Regions from separate parts of the Lysinibacillus sp. NPDC093692 genome, predicted to be linked through region 3. Evidence: predicted binding sites of a transcription regulator. Region 3 holds the regulator's gene; each other region holds the start of a gene.

Region 1 (5,188 bases), on a different contig from region 3:
TAATACTTCACCTCGAAGCAATTCTTTTGCAACCGCAGTTTCAATATAACGTTGCACGAAGCGTTTTAATGGTCTTGCGCCGAACTGAGCATCTGCTCCTTGTTCGACAACCCAATCAACTACATTTTGTTCTACTTGTAAAGTAATGTCTTGCTCTGCAACTCGTTTGACAAGCTGTTCGATATATTTCCATGCAATGGCTGTAAAATGCTCATCTGATAGTGCATGGAACATAATAATATCATCCATACGATTTAACAGCTCTGGTTTAAAATGTTGACGCAGTGCAGCCATCACTAAATCCTCAACAGCAGCATCGGCTTCTTTTGCTTCCATTAAATAGCTTGAGCCAATGTTAGAAGTTAAAATGACCACTGTGTTCGTAAAGTTAACCATACGCCCCTGGCTATCAGTAATGCGACCATCATCTAAAATTTGTAGTAAAATATTTGCGACATCCGGATGGGCCTTTTCAATTTCATCTAATAAAACAACTGAATACGGATTTCGGCGAACAGCTTCTGTTAATTGACCACCTTCCTCATAGCCAACATAGCCTGGAGGTGCCCCTACAAGGCGCGATATGCTATGTTTCTCCATATATTCACTCATATCAATGCGAATAAAATGATCCTCAGAATCAAACAATTGTGCCGCTAGTGCCTTCGCAAGCTCTGTTTTACCAACACCTGTTGGTCCTAGGAATAAAAAGCTACCAATTGGTCGATGCGGATCTTTAATACCCGCTCGAGCACGCCATACCGCTTCCGTAACAAGCTGTACTGCATTATCTTGTCCGATTACACGCTCATGCAATGTATCTTTTAAGCGCAATAATTTTTCTCGCTCACCTTCTACTAATTTCGTCACTGGTATTCCCGTCCAGCGCGAAACGATTGATGCAATTTCATCAGCCGTTACCTCTTCACGCAAAATACGTGATTCCGTACCATTTTCTAATTGTTTTTCCATCTCTTGAATGTCCTTTTCAAGTGTAGGAATTTTCCCATGACGTAGTTCAGCTGCTTTATTTAAATCATATTTACTTTCTGCTTCATCTAAGTCGCGGCGGTATTTATCAAGTTTTTCACGTTTTTTCTGAATGCCGTGTAACGCTTCTTTTTCGGTTTCCCATTGTTTACGCATGCCCTCAGAGGATTCTTTGAGCTTTGTTAATTCCTCACTGAGCTGCTCTAGACGTTTTTTACTCGCCTCGTCTTTTTCATTACGCAATGCTTGCTCCTCAATTTCAAGCTGCATAATACGGCGTGTAACTGCATCCAATTCCTGTGGCATGGAATCAATTTCTGTTCGAATCATCGCACATGCTTCATCGATTAAATCGATCGCTTTATCTGGCAGGAAACGCTCTGTAATATAGCGATTGGAAAGCCCCGCTGCCGCTACGATTGCACGGTCATGAATACGTACCGCATGATGCAACTCAAAGCGCTCTTTCAAGCCTCGTAAAATGGAAACTGTATCTTCAATAGACGGCTCTCGTACAAGCACCTGCTGGAAACGACGCTCTAAAGCAGGATCTTTTTCAATATACATACGGTATTCATCTAATGTTGTAGCCCCGATACAATGTAGCTCACCTCGTGCAAGCATTGGTTTAAGCATATTCCCAGCGTCCATTGCACCATCCGTTTTACCAGCACCAACAATTGTATGAATTTCATCGATAAATAAAATGATGCGTCCCTCTGATTCTTTTACTTCTTTTAATACACCTTTTAAGCGCTCTTCAAATTGGCCACGATAACTAGCACCTGCTATTAAAGCACTCATATCCAGCTCATACAGTACGCAATCTTTTAACCCCTCAGGAACATCGCCCTTTACTATACGTTGAGCTAACCCTTCTACAATAGCTGTTTTACCAACCCCAGGCTCCCCTATTAAGACAGGATTATTTTTCGTTTTGCGTGTTAAAATACGAATGACATTACGAATTTCTTCGTCACGACCGATAACCGGATCCATTTTACCGTTTTTAACTTCTTCTATTAAATTACGTCCAAATTGTTCTAATGGCTTTTTGTCATTTGTTTGTTGAAATTGCATATTTAGCACTCCTTTTTAATAATGTTAATCGGAATCCCGTTTGCCATTCTATTTCATAGAAAATGTTTGACCTTTTTTGACTAACTTTATTTTACAACACTCGACAAACTAGAGCAAAGAATTAGCCCTAAAATTTCTTCACTTATTACTGGAAAACTACGTTATAATGAAAGTATATTTCTTAGATCTAGTAAATTGCTCACTTAATTTTGTAATAATTAAACAATTTTTACGAAAAAAGAAAGAGATGTGTTGAAGATATGGCTATTATGGATAATATACAGGAGAAATTTCACGATCTTTTTCAAAAGCACGGTGTTTTTATTAAAGTGAATAAGGATAGTAAAATCTTTTTAGAGGGCGAACGTGCGAAAGAAATTTATTATATAAAAACAGGAGCTATCTCGATTAGTCAGGAAACGGAGAATGGAAAGGAATTAACCATTCGTATTTGTGGTCCTGATAGCATCATTGGAGAAAGCTCATTATTTTGCAACTTTACGTATAATTCGATGACCGCTAAAGTACTAGAGCCCTCCAGTTTATATGTTCTTAGCCTTGAAACATTAGAACTTTTACTAGTGGAACAGCCTATTTTAATGGTGGAGTATATGAAGTGGTTGCAAACAGAAAATTTAAAGCATCAAAGCCGTTTGCGTGATTTGATTTTACATGGGAAAAAGGGCGCTTTATTTTCAACGCTTATCCGTCTTTCAAACACTTATGGGAAGCCGTTAGAAAATGACACTATTTATATTGACTTCCCGTTAACACATACAGAGATTGCTAATTTATGTGCAACGAGTCGAGAGATGATTAATCGCATGCTGAATGACTTAAAGAAGCACAATATTATATCTTTTGAAAAAGGTTATATAACCATTCACGATCTACAATTTTTAAAGGATGAAATCGCCTGTGAAAATTGTCCGTTACAAATATGTCGTATTGATTAGTACACTTACATACGAAATCCCCGCTTATGAGTTATAAGCGGGGATTTTTTATCGTGCTTTAAGTGAACTTAGCGTACACCTAATGCCATTTTTGCATAGCGTGACATTCTATCTTTTGACCAAGGTGGATTCCATACAATATTTACATTTGTACTTTTCACCTCTGGAAGCTCACCTAATGCTGTATTCACTTGATCAACAATAACAGGTCCCATCGGGCAGCCCATAGACGTTAACGTCATTGTAACAATTGCTGCACCCTCTTCATCTAACTCTACATCATATACTAAACCTAAGTTGACGATATCAATACCAAGCTCAGGGTCAATTACATTTTCTAATGCACCGAACATGCTGTCTTTCATATCTTGATCCATCTGTATTTCTCCTTCCGTCACAGTGTTAACTTAATCATAGCAGATGCATCTTATTATGCCAAATGCTGTGCAAGCCATTCAGTTGCTGCTAACATACCATCACGTGGCACAGTATGACCTGCTTTCTTATTCGCTATAAATTTTAAGTTTTCTGGATTTTTTTCATAATATTTGCGTAAAGTTAAATAAAAATCATACGTTTCCTTGAAAGGTACAGTTTTATCTAACTCCCCATGCCAAAATAGAACAGGTCGTTCTGCAAATTTGTCTGGTGTTAGGCTCACATCATATTTAGCTAGAAGCTCATTCGTTTGTTGTACTTCTTCTTCGGACATCGGCAAATTCACACCGTTTTTAGCGAATTGCTGTAATTGATACTCCGCTAATTTAGTGAAACTTGGTGCACCCATGCAAACTGCTGCTGTCTTGATCCAATCATAGCGCTTTAAACAGCCTGATGTGACAATACCACCCATTGATGTACCAGAAATACCAATTTTATCATTCACTAATAATTTTTTATTCTTTAATTCATTATATAATTGTTCCACTTCATGAATAGAATTTAAAACAATATCCCAAAAATGTAAGCTCAATTGCATCTCAGTTAGGCCTTCACTACGGTCGCCATGTAATTTTGCATCTGGCAATAGGACACGCACCCCTCTGCCTACTAATTGATATGCATAATGTAAGTTATGTTCTTTTGCACTCGTGAAACCATGTAAAAAAATTACTACCGGGGTTTCTTCATTCATATTTTCCGTATGTATATGTAATAAAGGAATATTTCCCCACAATTCTTTCTCAACAATCATCTTTGTCACTCCCAACATTTGTCTCATCTTTATGTTAGCAAACTTTTTTCACTGTGACAAAATTTTGACGAATGGTTTACAAAACGATACTATTCAAAATATAAGAAAGGGGCAATAAGCTATGAAACCGCATTTAATCGTTTTGGACTTAGATGGTACGTTATTAACGGACCAACAACAAATTTCAGCAAAAACTAAAAAAACATTATTGCAGGCAAAGGAACAAGGCCATCAAGTTATGATTGCTACCGGTCGTCCTTATCGTGCGAGTGATCTTTACTATCACGAGCTTGGCCTTACAACGCCCATCGTAAATTTTAATGGTGCTTACGTCCACCATCCTAAAAATGCTGCTTGGCAGACTAAACATACTCCTATTGATTTAAGCGTAGTACATGATGTCGTCAATTCCATCAATAGCTATGAATATGAAAATATTATAGCGGAGGTGAAGGACGATATTTATGTTCATACAGAGAACTCACGGATTTTAAATATATTTAATATGGGGAATCCTAAAATTACTCATGGGAATCTCTATACCCATTTACTTGATAACCCTACTAGTTTACTGATTCAAGCGAATGACGTGAATTCAATGATTATTCGTGACCATTTACAGGCTGTTCATGCAGAGGTCATTGAACATCGTCGTTGGGGTGCCCCACTTCACATTATTGAAATTGTTCGCCGTGGCTTAAATAAAGCAGTAGGAATCGCTCATGTAGCACAAGATTTAGGTATCCCACGTGAGCGTATTATTGCATTCGGTGATGAGGACAATGATTTAGAAATGATTGAATATGCCGGTATCGGTGTCGCAATGGGCAATGGCATCCCTGCTTTAAAAAACATTGCCAACGAAATTACGACAACCAATAACGACGATGGCATCGCTAAAATGCTTATCGAACGTTTAAAACTATCCTAGTTAAATAAAAAAACCCTATTTTTTGGATCATCACCA
Region 2 (5,188 bases), on a different contig from region 3:
TAAATCTAAAAACTCCTTAGCTGATAGACGTTCCTCTCTTACTTCTACTTGACTACTAGTTTCATTGGCCGCGCGCACTTCCTGCATAGATACAGGAATGACAGCAGATGTCGTTAAAATAACCGCTAATGATGCTGATAAAAATCTTTTCTTCAAAACGATTCCCTCCTATTATCAGTTCGCGTCATACATTTTTTGTCAATACAACAAATTTAAACCAACTTCTGTATGTTTGTCAATTTTCTGGTTCACTAGATTAAAAGGTATGAAATCAACTGAATACATGAGTAGATAAACAGTCTGTATGTATTCGTCATCAAAGGTGCAAACAACTGATGACTGAACGAACTCCCCATTACTTCTTGTAGCATAAAACTTTTCATAAGGCGTATTCATGTGTTTTTACTTTCAATAATAAAAGGACTGTGCAATAAACTTCCTTCATAGTTACAGGAATAACAGCTGATGTTGTTAAACTAACTGCTAATGATGCTGATAAAAGTCTTTTATTCAAAGTGGTTACTCCATATCAATACACGTTAGATCGTTAGAACTTTTAAACCAGTAAAAAAGTGAACTCATTTGTAGTTCACTTTTTTGAATATAATAATCAATCGCCTCAGCATAATTCGTCTAGATTCGGAAAGAAGTTAAAATTTCCGACTTGCTCCACCACCAGCAGATGAGCCTCCTCCGAATCCACCAAAGCCACTTCCTCCAGAGCCGCCACTGCCAAAGCCGCCACCAAAACCACCTGGATAACCGCCACGTCGACCTGAACGAGGCCCTCCCCCTCTACCATTTGATACAACAATTACTATGATAACGATTAAAATAATTATCCACGTTGGCATTCCTTCACTGTCTGCTGTATTTTCAGGCACCTCTCCATCCCAATCGTACTCTTGCGCGACATTTTGAAATACTTCCGCATACGTTGCTTTAAATGCCTTATCCATATTTTCAGCACCTACATTTGGATAAAACGCATCATCTAAAATGCGCCCCAGTTTGCCATCAGGTAATGCCCCTTCAAGGCCTTGACCCACTGCAATAACAACATCATTATTGCCTTTCCCCTGCCCAAACGTTGCTAAGATTAACACACCATTATTTTTTTTGGCATCACCAATACCCCAAGAGCGAATCATTTTTGTTGCATACATTTTTGGCTCTTGGCCATTAATATTATCTACTGTTACGACCATAATTTCAGCACTTGTACCTTTATCTAGCTGCTCTGAGTAACGATTGAGTTCTTCCTCTACAGAGGCAGATATAACATTAGCAAAATCATGAATATACGTATTTTTCATCGGTGTTGGCATTGTGGCATCTGCTGTTCTAATAGATAAAATAAATAGGAAGCCAACAATAGCAAGTTGGGTCATCAACCGTTTCATTATTGTTTACCTGAACCGCTAAAATCTATAGATGGTGCCTTTTCAGCACCGGCAGCAGCTTTAAAATATTCCTTCTGTTCAAAGCCAAACATCCCCGCGATTAAATTACCTGGGAAACGTTTGACTGTTTTATTAAAAGCCTGCACTTCATTGTTATAATCTTCTCGGGCAACAGCTAAACGGTTTTCTGTCCCCGCTAATTCATCCATTAATTGACGGAAGTTTGCATCTGCCTTTAAATTCGGATAATTTTCTACAACTACTAGCAATCGACTAAGTGCTCCATTCAATGCATCATTGGCAACCGCTTGCTCCTTTGGACTTTGAGCACTTCCCATTTGTGCACGTGCGTCTGTAATGCTAGCGATAACTTCTTTTTCATGGTTGGCATATCCTTTTACAGATTCTACTAAGTTCGGAATCAAATCGTAGCGACGTTGTAGCTGATTTTCAACCTGAGCCCATTTCGAATCTACGCCCTCCTCAGCCGTTACAAGGCTATTGTATTTTGGTATAAATAGTAAGGACAATACAACTAAAATAATAACGATAATTCCGATAGGTCCAAATATTTTTTTCAACTTTAAAACCACCTTCGCTTTCTTTTAGCTATCACTCAAAATCAGAAATACTATTTATTTTGACGATGAGCCATTCTTTTCATTACCACTAATATGCAACAAAAAAACATCACTATTCTACTTATATGCAAACGCATCAATACCGTATGAAATTTGTCTAACGTGCCATACTTAATATGTAACAAAACTATGATATATAGGAGGCGCTTTTTTTGACACAATCGTTTCAAAATGAATCATCAAACCAAACATCATTCAACCAACAACAAAGCCTAAATCATGGTGGACATGAACTAATGGACATGCATGAAACAATTGGCGAAATTATTGCTGGAATGAATCAATCGATCTTTTTACGTCAACATGTTAAGGATCCTGAGTTACTTAGCATTTTGGATCGCCAATATAATTTCACATTAGGTATGTATAACACAATTGTGGAATCATTTAATACAGGGCATGATCCTTCCGTACCTACAGGACGCTATCAAATGGAGACAGGCAATGATTTCAAATACGGATTAAATCCTGGCCAACCTAAAAAGCCTATGCAAAATGCAAGCGAGCTCAACGACGAAGCAATTTCTGGCTTCCTATTAGGTGCTCAAAAAGGAGCAGCAAAATGTATGACTGCTGCCGCAACTGAAACTACAAACCCTGTAGTTCGACGTGTTGTTGCTGATAGTATTCCCAACTGCATTGAAATGGCATACGAATTATCTATTTACCAAAATATGCACGGCTACTATCAAGTACCACAATATTCTCAACAAGATATGAACACGATGCTTAATTCGTTCGGCACTACAACAAATCCCCTACATTAATAATAAAAAAACAAGAGCAGTCCCATATGTGATGCATCATCACAGGGGCTGCTCTTATTTAATGAACTATAAATTTTCCTCGCTCGTTTTGCGGATTACAAAAAGCTTCTCTCTTCGACAAATAGCCAACACAATCTCTAACTCCACAGTCAAAACCCATTGTATATGTTACTTTTTTTGCAAAAAAAAAAGAATCCCCTCAGATAGGATTCTTTTTTTTCGACTAGTATAACTAGTCTTCACGTACAGTATGTTCACTAAAAAATAATTTGGAGTTGTTGCTCTTTTGAAGGTTTGAAAGGAACAGATACGGGAATAATGCCTATTGGGTAATATTCCCATTAATTTCCCTCTCTTTCTCCACTAAGCAGGCTGCTAAACTACTTATTAGGAGAATTCGAGTTATAAAAATATATCAAATAATCAGTAAAATGGCGCCCTCGGAGGGAATCGAACCCCCAGTGCAAGAACCGGAATCTTACGTGTTATCCATTACACCACGAGGGCAATTGAACAAAAAAAAAGTACCCACTAGGCTTTACGAAAAGCATGATGTAGATAATCCTCATTTGAAGCATACCTGACAAAATAGTGTACTGTACTTTAACTTATGACCTTATTCATTATACAAACGTATTGCTCAAAATTCAACTATAGAATGTAAAACATTTAAACTTTTTTTATCTTCATTCAGTAAGTTCAAAATACCTAGTAAATAAAACGCAGCTACAGTGTATGTCACGCATTAGAAAGGAAGTTAATGTACGGGCTTCAGGCGCATTGTTTATCTACGTAAAAGCGAAGCGCCTGCTTCAATTAACACAAGGCGAAATTATTTTAATTTATTTCACTTTAACAGGGTTAATATTTGACCTTCCCTGACTATAATGTGTATGATAAGGTTACAGCTGAATACGATGGAAGTTTTCAGCAAAAGTATTCGAATTTAGTTTTCTAAGGAGGATTTAACATGAATTTAATTCCTACAGTTATTGAACAAACAAGTCGTGGTGAACGTGCGTACGACATCTATTCACGACTACTAAAAGACCGTATTATCCTATTAGGAAGTGCAATTGATGACAACGTTGCTAACTCAATTGTTGCTCAACTTCTATTCCTACAAGCAGAAGATCCAGATAAAGATATCTTTCTTTATATTAACTCACCAGGTGGATCAATCACTGCCGGTATGGCAATTTATGACACAATGCAAATTATCAAGCCACAAGTACAAACAATTTGTATTGGTATGGCAGCATCTATGGGTGCTTTTCTACTTGCAGCTGGTGAACCAGGTAAACGTTTCGCATTACCGAATGCTGAAGTAATGATTCACCAACCACTTGGCGGTGCACAAGGTCAGGCAACTGAAATCGAAATCGCTGCAAAACGCATTTTATTCTTACGTGAAAAATTAAACGGTATTTTATCAGAACGCACAGGTCAACCACTTGAAGTCATTGCAAGAGATACAGACCGCGATAACTTCATGACTGCTGAGCGCGCAAAAGAGTACGGCTTAATCGACCAAATTATGGATCGCAACGACCGTAAATAAAAAAACGAATGACATCTCAGGTTTATTCCTGAGATGTCTTTTTTTGTTTGCTTTGATGGGTCCACCCTTGATTCGGCTCTTCTATCCGTCGCTTTGGATCTTCTATCCACGTTTTTGCCGTTTCTATCCATGTTTTTGGCGTTTCTATCCATGTTTTTGGCGTTTCTATTCGCGTTTTCTGCGTTTCTATCCACGTTTTTGGCGTTTCTATCCGCGACTTCAGTATTTCTATCTGTCGCGGCCTTTTCTTCCGTCGCTTTGGCCTTTCTTTCCATCGCTTCCACTCTTCTTTCCGTCACTCCGCCCTTTCCATCCGTCGCGGCCTTTTCTTTCCGTCGCTTCGCCATTTCCATCCGTCGCAGCCTTTTCTTCCGTCGCTCTACTCTTTCTTTCCGTCGCCTTGCCTCTTCTTTCCGTCGCTTTACTCTTTCTTTCCGTCACTTCGGCATTTCCATCCGTCGCTTTACCCTTTCTTTCCGTCGCTTCGGCCCTTCTTTCCGTCGCAGCCTTTTCTTCCGTCGCTTTGCCTTTTCTTTCCGCCACTCTACTCTTTCCTTCCGTCGCTTTGACTCTTCTTTCCGCCACTCTACTCTTTCCTTCCGTCACTTTACCCTTTCTTTCTGTCACTTTACCCTTTCTTTCCGTCACCTCGGCTTTTCCATCCGTCATCTTAACTTTTCTTTCCGCCACTTCACCCTTTCTCCCATCGCTTCGACTCTGACTCTACTCCCTATCACTTCAATCTTCCTATCCCTCACGTCGACGATCGGTATAGGATAACATTGACCTTCATCTCAAGTTGTACAAATATCCAAC
Region 3 (5,188 bases):
TGAATCGCCTCTTCTACAGTTGGCTCATCAACTTGAATTGGTTGGAAACGGCGCTCTAATGCCGCATCTTTCTCAATATATTTGCGATACTCATCTAGTGTTGTTGCACCAATACATTGAAGCTCACCACGAGCTAAAGATGGTTTTAAAATATTTGATGCATCGATGGCACCTTCTGCACCGCCAGCACCGATTAATGTGTGCAATTCATCGATAAATAAAATGACATTACCAGCTTGGCGAATTTCATCCATTACTTTTTTCAAGCGATCTTCAAATTCACCGCGATATTTTGTTCCAGCAACAACCGTCCCCATATCAAGTGTCATGACACGTTTATCACGAAGAATTTCTGGCACTTCATTATTAATAATTTGCTGTGCTAAGCCTTCAGCGATAGCTGTTTTACCAACACCTGGCTCACCGATCAATACAGGGTTATTTTTTGTACGGCGCGACAGTACCTCGATAACACGTGTAATCTCCTTGCTTCGACCAATAACCGGATCTAGAGTACCTTCACGAGCAATTTGTGTTAAATCACGCGCAAGGCTATCTAAGGTAGGTGTATTGGCAGCCTGTGCAGCTTGTTGACCCGATTGAGCATTGTCATTATTGCCTAATAACAATAGCACTTGCTGACGAGCCTTATTCAATCCGACACCAGCATTATTTAATACACGAGCCGCTATCCCTTCACCTTCACGAATAAGCGCCAATAGTAAATGCTCTGTTCCAATATAGGAATGGCCTAATTTACGTGATTCATCAACTGATAGCTCTATTACTTTTTTAGCTCTAGGTGTGTAGTGGACAATTGGGCCAACATCCTCTTTACCCTTCCCTACAAGCTCTTCAATACCCGCTTCAATCATTTGTGGGCTAATATCAATGGCTTCTAATGCTTTTGCAGCAATACCGCCACCTTCGCGGATAAGCCCTAATAGAATATGCTCCGTTCCAATTGATTCGTGCTTCCAACGAATCGCCTCTTCTTGTGCAAGCTGTAATACTTTTTGCGCGCGTTGTGTAAAACGATTAAACATCAAATGAATCCTCTCCTTTTCCCCGAATAATAGGCTTACTCATATTTTCTTGAGATAGTGCCTCACGAAGCATTTCAGCTCGTACGCGATCTCGCTCAGCAGGCGGCAAAACGTCCCCTGCATAATTCTGTAAAAACCCAGGTTGCATACTGACTACACATTCGTTTAATTTGGTCGCTTTAATACCTTCAATTAACTGTAAATCTACTCCTAAACGAACATTGGATAAACAGGTAGCAGCTTCCTCACTCGTTAAAACTCGAGCATATGTTAACGTACCTAAAGCACGGTACACACGGTCTTCTAGGGCAAGCTCTGCTTTTTCCATTAACTTGCCTCTTGCATGTCGTTCTTTTTGAATTATTTTCTCAGCGACACTTTGGATGTCCGCTAAAATGTCATCTTCTGTTTTTCCTAGTGTAATCTGATTTGACACTTGGTAAACATTACCTATATTTTCGCTACCTTCCCCATATATTCCTCTTACCGTCATTCCTAATCGTGTCATTGCATTAATGATTTGATTCATCTGACCCGTAAGTGTAAGGGCTGGCAGGTGCATCATGACAGATGCTCGTAAACCCGTACCAATATTTGTTGGACAACTTGTTAAATAACCAAATGTATCTCGGAACGCATAAGGCAGAGCTTTCTCTAAGGTACGATCAATTTTATTGGCCTGCTCGTATGCCTTTTGAAGTTGAAAACTCGCTGTCATACATTGAATGCGTAAATGGTCTTCTTCGTTCACCATAATGCTAATTGATTCGTCATCCGATAAGAGCATGGAGCCAACTTGCTCTTTTTTTGCAAGCTGAGGACTAATTAAATGTTTTTCTACAAGTATTTGACGTTGTAAAGGCGTTAAATCCTTAATAGCAAAATATGAATAATTTCCTTGAAGTTCTGTACTGTCCTTTATTGCATGTGTAACTGCCTGTTCTACATGTAATGCTTCATCCTCTGTAAAGGCTAATGGAAAACGATAACCATTTAAATTTCGAGCAAGGCGGATGCGTGTACTAATGACAATATCTGAATAATCGTCCTCCACACTCATCCATGTTGGTGTAGCACGCTCTAAAAACGATTCAATCATCACGACACATCACCACCTTCAAATTGTACCTGTTTCTCAAGTTCCTTCACTTCATCACGGAGCTCAGCTGCCTCTTCAAAATGTTCTTTATCTACAGCAATCTTCATACGTTTACGAATATCCTCAATTTGCTTTTTGATGACATAAACATTGCTCCTGGCGCCGGGCATTTTCCCTATATGTTGAGGTCCAGCCTGTATACGATTAAAGAGCTTCGGTAAGTGCTCACTAAAGGTGTCATAGCAGCTAGGGCATCCAAATTTACCTTCTTTTAAAAACCGTTTATACGTAAATCCACATTGTGGACATGTTTGCGGTTGTGGTGGTGCTTGCTGCTTTTCACCCACTTTTTGTTGCTGCCATGTAGGTGAGCCAAACCAATTAGATAATAGCTGTTGAATAGATACTGGCTCTTGCTTAAATTCAGCATGAAATGGATGGAACTGCGAGGCGCAGACGTCACAATAATGGTGCTCCACCTTTTGACCACTTTGAACTTGTGTTACAGTAACCGTCGCATTACGCTGCTTACAATGTTCGCAAATCATTTCCATCACCTCTTTTATTTTTGCTGTTCATATTTAATCGTTGTTAGCATCGCTCGTAAAATTTTTGCTCGAATATGATCCCGTAACGGGAGTTGCAAATCGATAGTTGAGCGATCAACTGCCGCTAATATTATTTTCGCTTCTCGCCTTGAAATTACCTGCTCATCAATTAGTCGATAAACTAAATCTTCTGCCATTATTTGCGATGCCCCACCTTCAATTTGCCTGAGGACATCATCGATTAGATCAATTTGTGAATTCGCGCGGACACGTAAAATTCGAATGTATCCACCACCACCACGTTTGCTTTCAACAAGGTAACCTCGTTCGGCAGTAAATCTTGTATTAATTACATAATTTATTTGTGAGGGCACGCACTGAAATTTATCTGCGATTTCACTACGTTTTATTTCAATATGCCCTTCTCCACCTAATTCAAGTACTTGCTTTAAGTAGCCTTCTATGATGTCTGATATATTACGCATTTTAGGAATACACCTCGCTTACTACACTGACTTTGACTATCTTTGACTTTCTTTGAGTATATTATACAAAACGCTTGAAAATAATTGCAATTATTTCGCACACAGAAAAAAATCCAACGAATGCTTTAGCTATAAGATACCCTTATTGGCAAAAGAAAAAACGCAAGCATATGCAACTAGCATATACTTGCGTTTATAGAAATTATACCCAGCGACCAACAATTGGATAACGCCAAGACTCATCAGATAAAGCCTTCACAATACCGATAATTGGCGCAATAAAATACATAATCCCAAAAACAATTAAGAACGGTAAACCAATGAGTAGGAAGCTAAAAATACCCGAAATTGTAAGTAAAACTATCATCACTACTTGGAACAACAAGGCTTGCATAGAAATGCTCTTTACCTCTTCCTCCGAACTAATTAAGAAAAATATAATAGGTACTAACCATGGCGCAAAAAATGCACTTGCGTGTATGATTACCTTAGACCATTTTGTTTCCATTTATATCAACCCTTCCATATAATTTTTTTATTTTATGTACTATTTTTTACGGAAATACACCTTAAATAGTTTCAATTTTAAATTGGATTTATAAATTTTTTTGAAAGGCATGTGATACTCGATGGAATTTAATAACACACTTGCAAATGAATATGAAAAAGGTATTCGTCGCACGCTACCTAGCTACGATGCAATGCTACGTTTAACACAAACCTTTTATCAATCTGCATTACCTAAGGACGCTGAATTTTTAATAGTTGGCTCCGGAAGCGGTAATGAAATTTTACAGCTCGCCGAGCAAAGACCTCATTGGTCATTTGTTGGTATCGATCCATCAGAAGCGATGCTACAAATTGCTGGCGAACGTTTAAAGTCTCTACCTAATAATATTTCTTTATATCAAGGAACTATACTGGATACTCAGCTACCTTCAGTAAAATTTGATGCGGCAAGCTGTGTACTAGTGCTTCACTTTATACAAGATGATCAAGAGAAGCTTGCAACATTAAAAAAAATAGCAAATAATTTAAAGCCTGGTGCTCCATTTGTGCTCGTCTCAAAATACGGGCAGCCGGGTACTTTAGAAACCGAGCTACAATTTGATTTATGGCGCGCTTATTGGCTACAGCATACAAAGCTATCACCATCAGACGTAGCGGAAATGGAGAAATCCATCCGTTCTCTTTCATTTATGTGTGAAGAGGACATATTAGCACTATTACAGCAGGCAGGCTTTACAAAACCATCTAGATTCTTTGCCACTACTTTATTTGGTGGTTGGATATGTTATAGAGAAAGCGTATAAAATTATTTCTTGTGAAGATCAATACACCTGTTAGGATAGAATTAAAAGAATTGAGGTGAATGCTGTGATACGCACTATTGGAATTACAAAAGATCAAAAACTTATAAAGGAATTTCCACTTGAAGATATACACAAAAACGAATTTGAATGGTACTGGGTCGATTTTAATTGTCCAACTGATGAGGAAGAACTACTGTTGGATTCGTTTTTCCACTTCCATCCACTCGCTATAGAAGATTGTTTAATGCGTTTACAGCGGCCAAAGCTCGATTTTTATGATGATTTCCATTTCTTTGTTATTCAAAGGATGAACGAAGAATTAACAGCTGAGGAAGTAAATATTTTTGTTTCTAATAAATTTATTGTTACGTTCCACAAAAATGTAGCACCGGAAATAGATCGAGTACAAATGATGTTAGAAAAGCAGCCAAAGAATTGGGAACGTGGCACAGTTTATTTAACGTACCAGGTAATCGATAAAATTGTTGATAACTATTTTCCACTTGTCTATAAAATTGAGGATCATTTAAATACACTTGAAGATGAGCTTACCTATCAAAGTAACCCCAATGCCATGAAAATTGTATTTGAATTCCGTAGTGATTTGCTCGATTTAAGACGCACCATTTTACCAATGCGTGATTTATTATATCGTATCCTTAACTCATACCGATTTTCACTTAAAAAATCAGAACGA

What was found. Region 3 encodes CtsR, which represses protease genes until heat stress. Its sites were predicted from a motif close to ATGGTCAATAAAGGTCAAACA; they were not measured.
Region 1: the regulator CtsR is predicted to act here: its motif matches at 2,134-2,154, upstream of ACQKN4_RS01385 (ATP-dependent Clp protease ATP-binding subunit).
Region 2: the regulator CtsR is predicted to act here: its motif matches at 3,677-3,697, upstream of clpP (ATP-dependent Clp endopeptidase proteolytic subunit ClpP).

What each region holds. Positions count from the first base shown of each region.
Region 1 is NZ_JBNNUW010000001.1:314,107-319,294, reverse strand. It holds gene ACQKN4_RS01385 (ATP-dependent Clp protease ATP-binding subunit) at 1-2,070, opposite strand, end outside; gene ACQKN4_RS01380 (Crp/Fnr family transcriptional regulator) at 2,340-3,026, shown strand; gene ACQKN4_RS01375 (metal-sulfur cluster assembly factor) at 3,095-3,403, opposite strand; gene ACQKN4_RS01370 (prolyl oligopeptidase family serine peptidase) at 3,457-4,221, opposite strand; gene ACQKN4_RS01365 (Cof-type HAD-IIB family hydrolase) at 4,343-5,152, shown strand.
Region 2 is NZ_JBNNUW010000012.1:3,130-8,317, forward strand. It holds gene ACQKN4_RS13990 (prolyl oligopeptidase family serine peptidase) at 1-156, opposite strand, end outside; gene ACQKN4_RS13995 (hypothetical protein) at 380-514, opposite strand; gene ACQKN4_RS14000 (TPM domain-containing protein) at 651-1,403, opposite strand; gene ACQKN4_RS14005 (LemA family protein) at 1,403-1,984, opposite strand; gene ACQKN4_RS14010 (spore coat protein) at 2,197-2,811, shown strand; tRNA gene ACQKN4_RS14015 (tRNA-Arg) at 3,244-3,318, opposite strand; gene clpP (ATP-dependent Clp endopeptidase proteolytic subunit ClpP) at 3,782-4,372, shown strand; gene ACQKN4_RS14025 (hypothetical protein) at 4,601-5,020, opposite strand.
Region 3 is NZ_JBNNUW010000010.1:61,993-67,180, forward strand. It holds gene ACQKN4_RS12730 (ATP-dependent Clp protease ATP-binding subunit) at 1-1,049, opposite strand, end outside; gene ACQKN4_RS12735 (protein arginine kinase) at 1,039-2,148, opposite strand; gene ACQKN4_RS12740 (UvrB/UvrC motif-containing protein) at 2,145-2,693, opposite strand; gene ACQKN4_RS12745 (CtsR family transcriptional regulator) at 2,708-3,178, opposite strand; gene ACQKN4_RS12750 (DUF4870 domain-containing protein) at 3,381-3,686, opposite strand; gene ACQKN4_RS12755 (class I SAM-dependent methyltransferase) at 3,808-4,491, shown strand; gene corA (magnesium/cobalt transporter CorA) at 4,556-5,188, shown strand, end outside.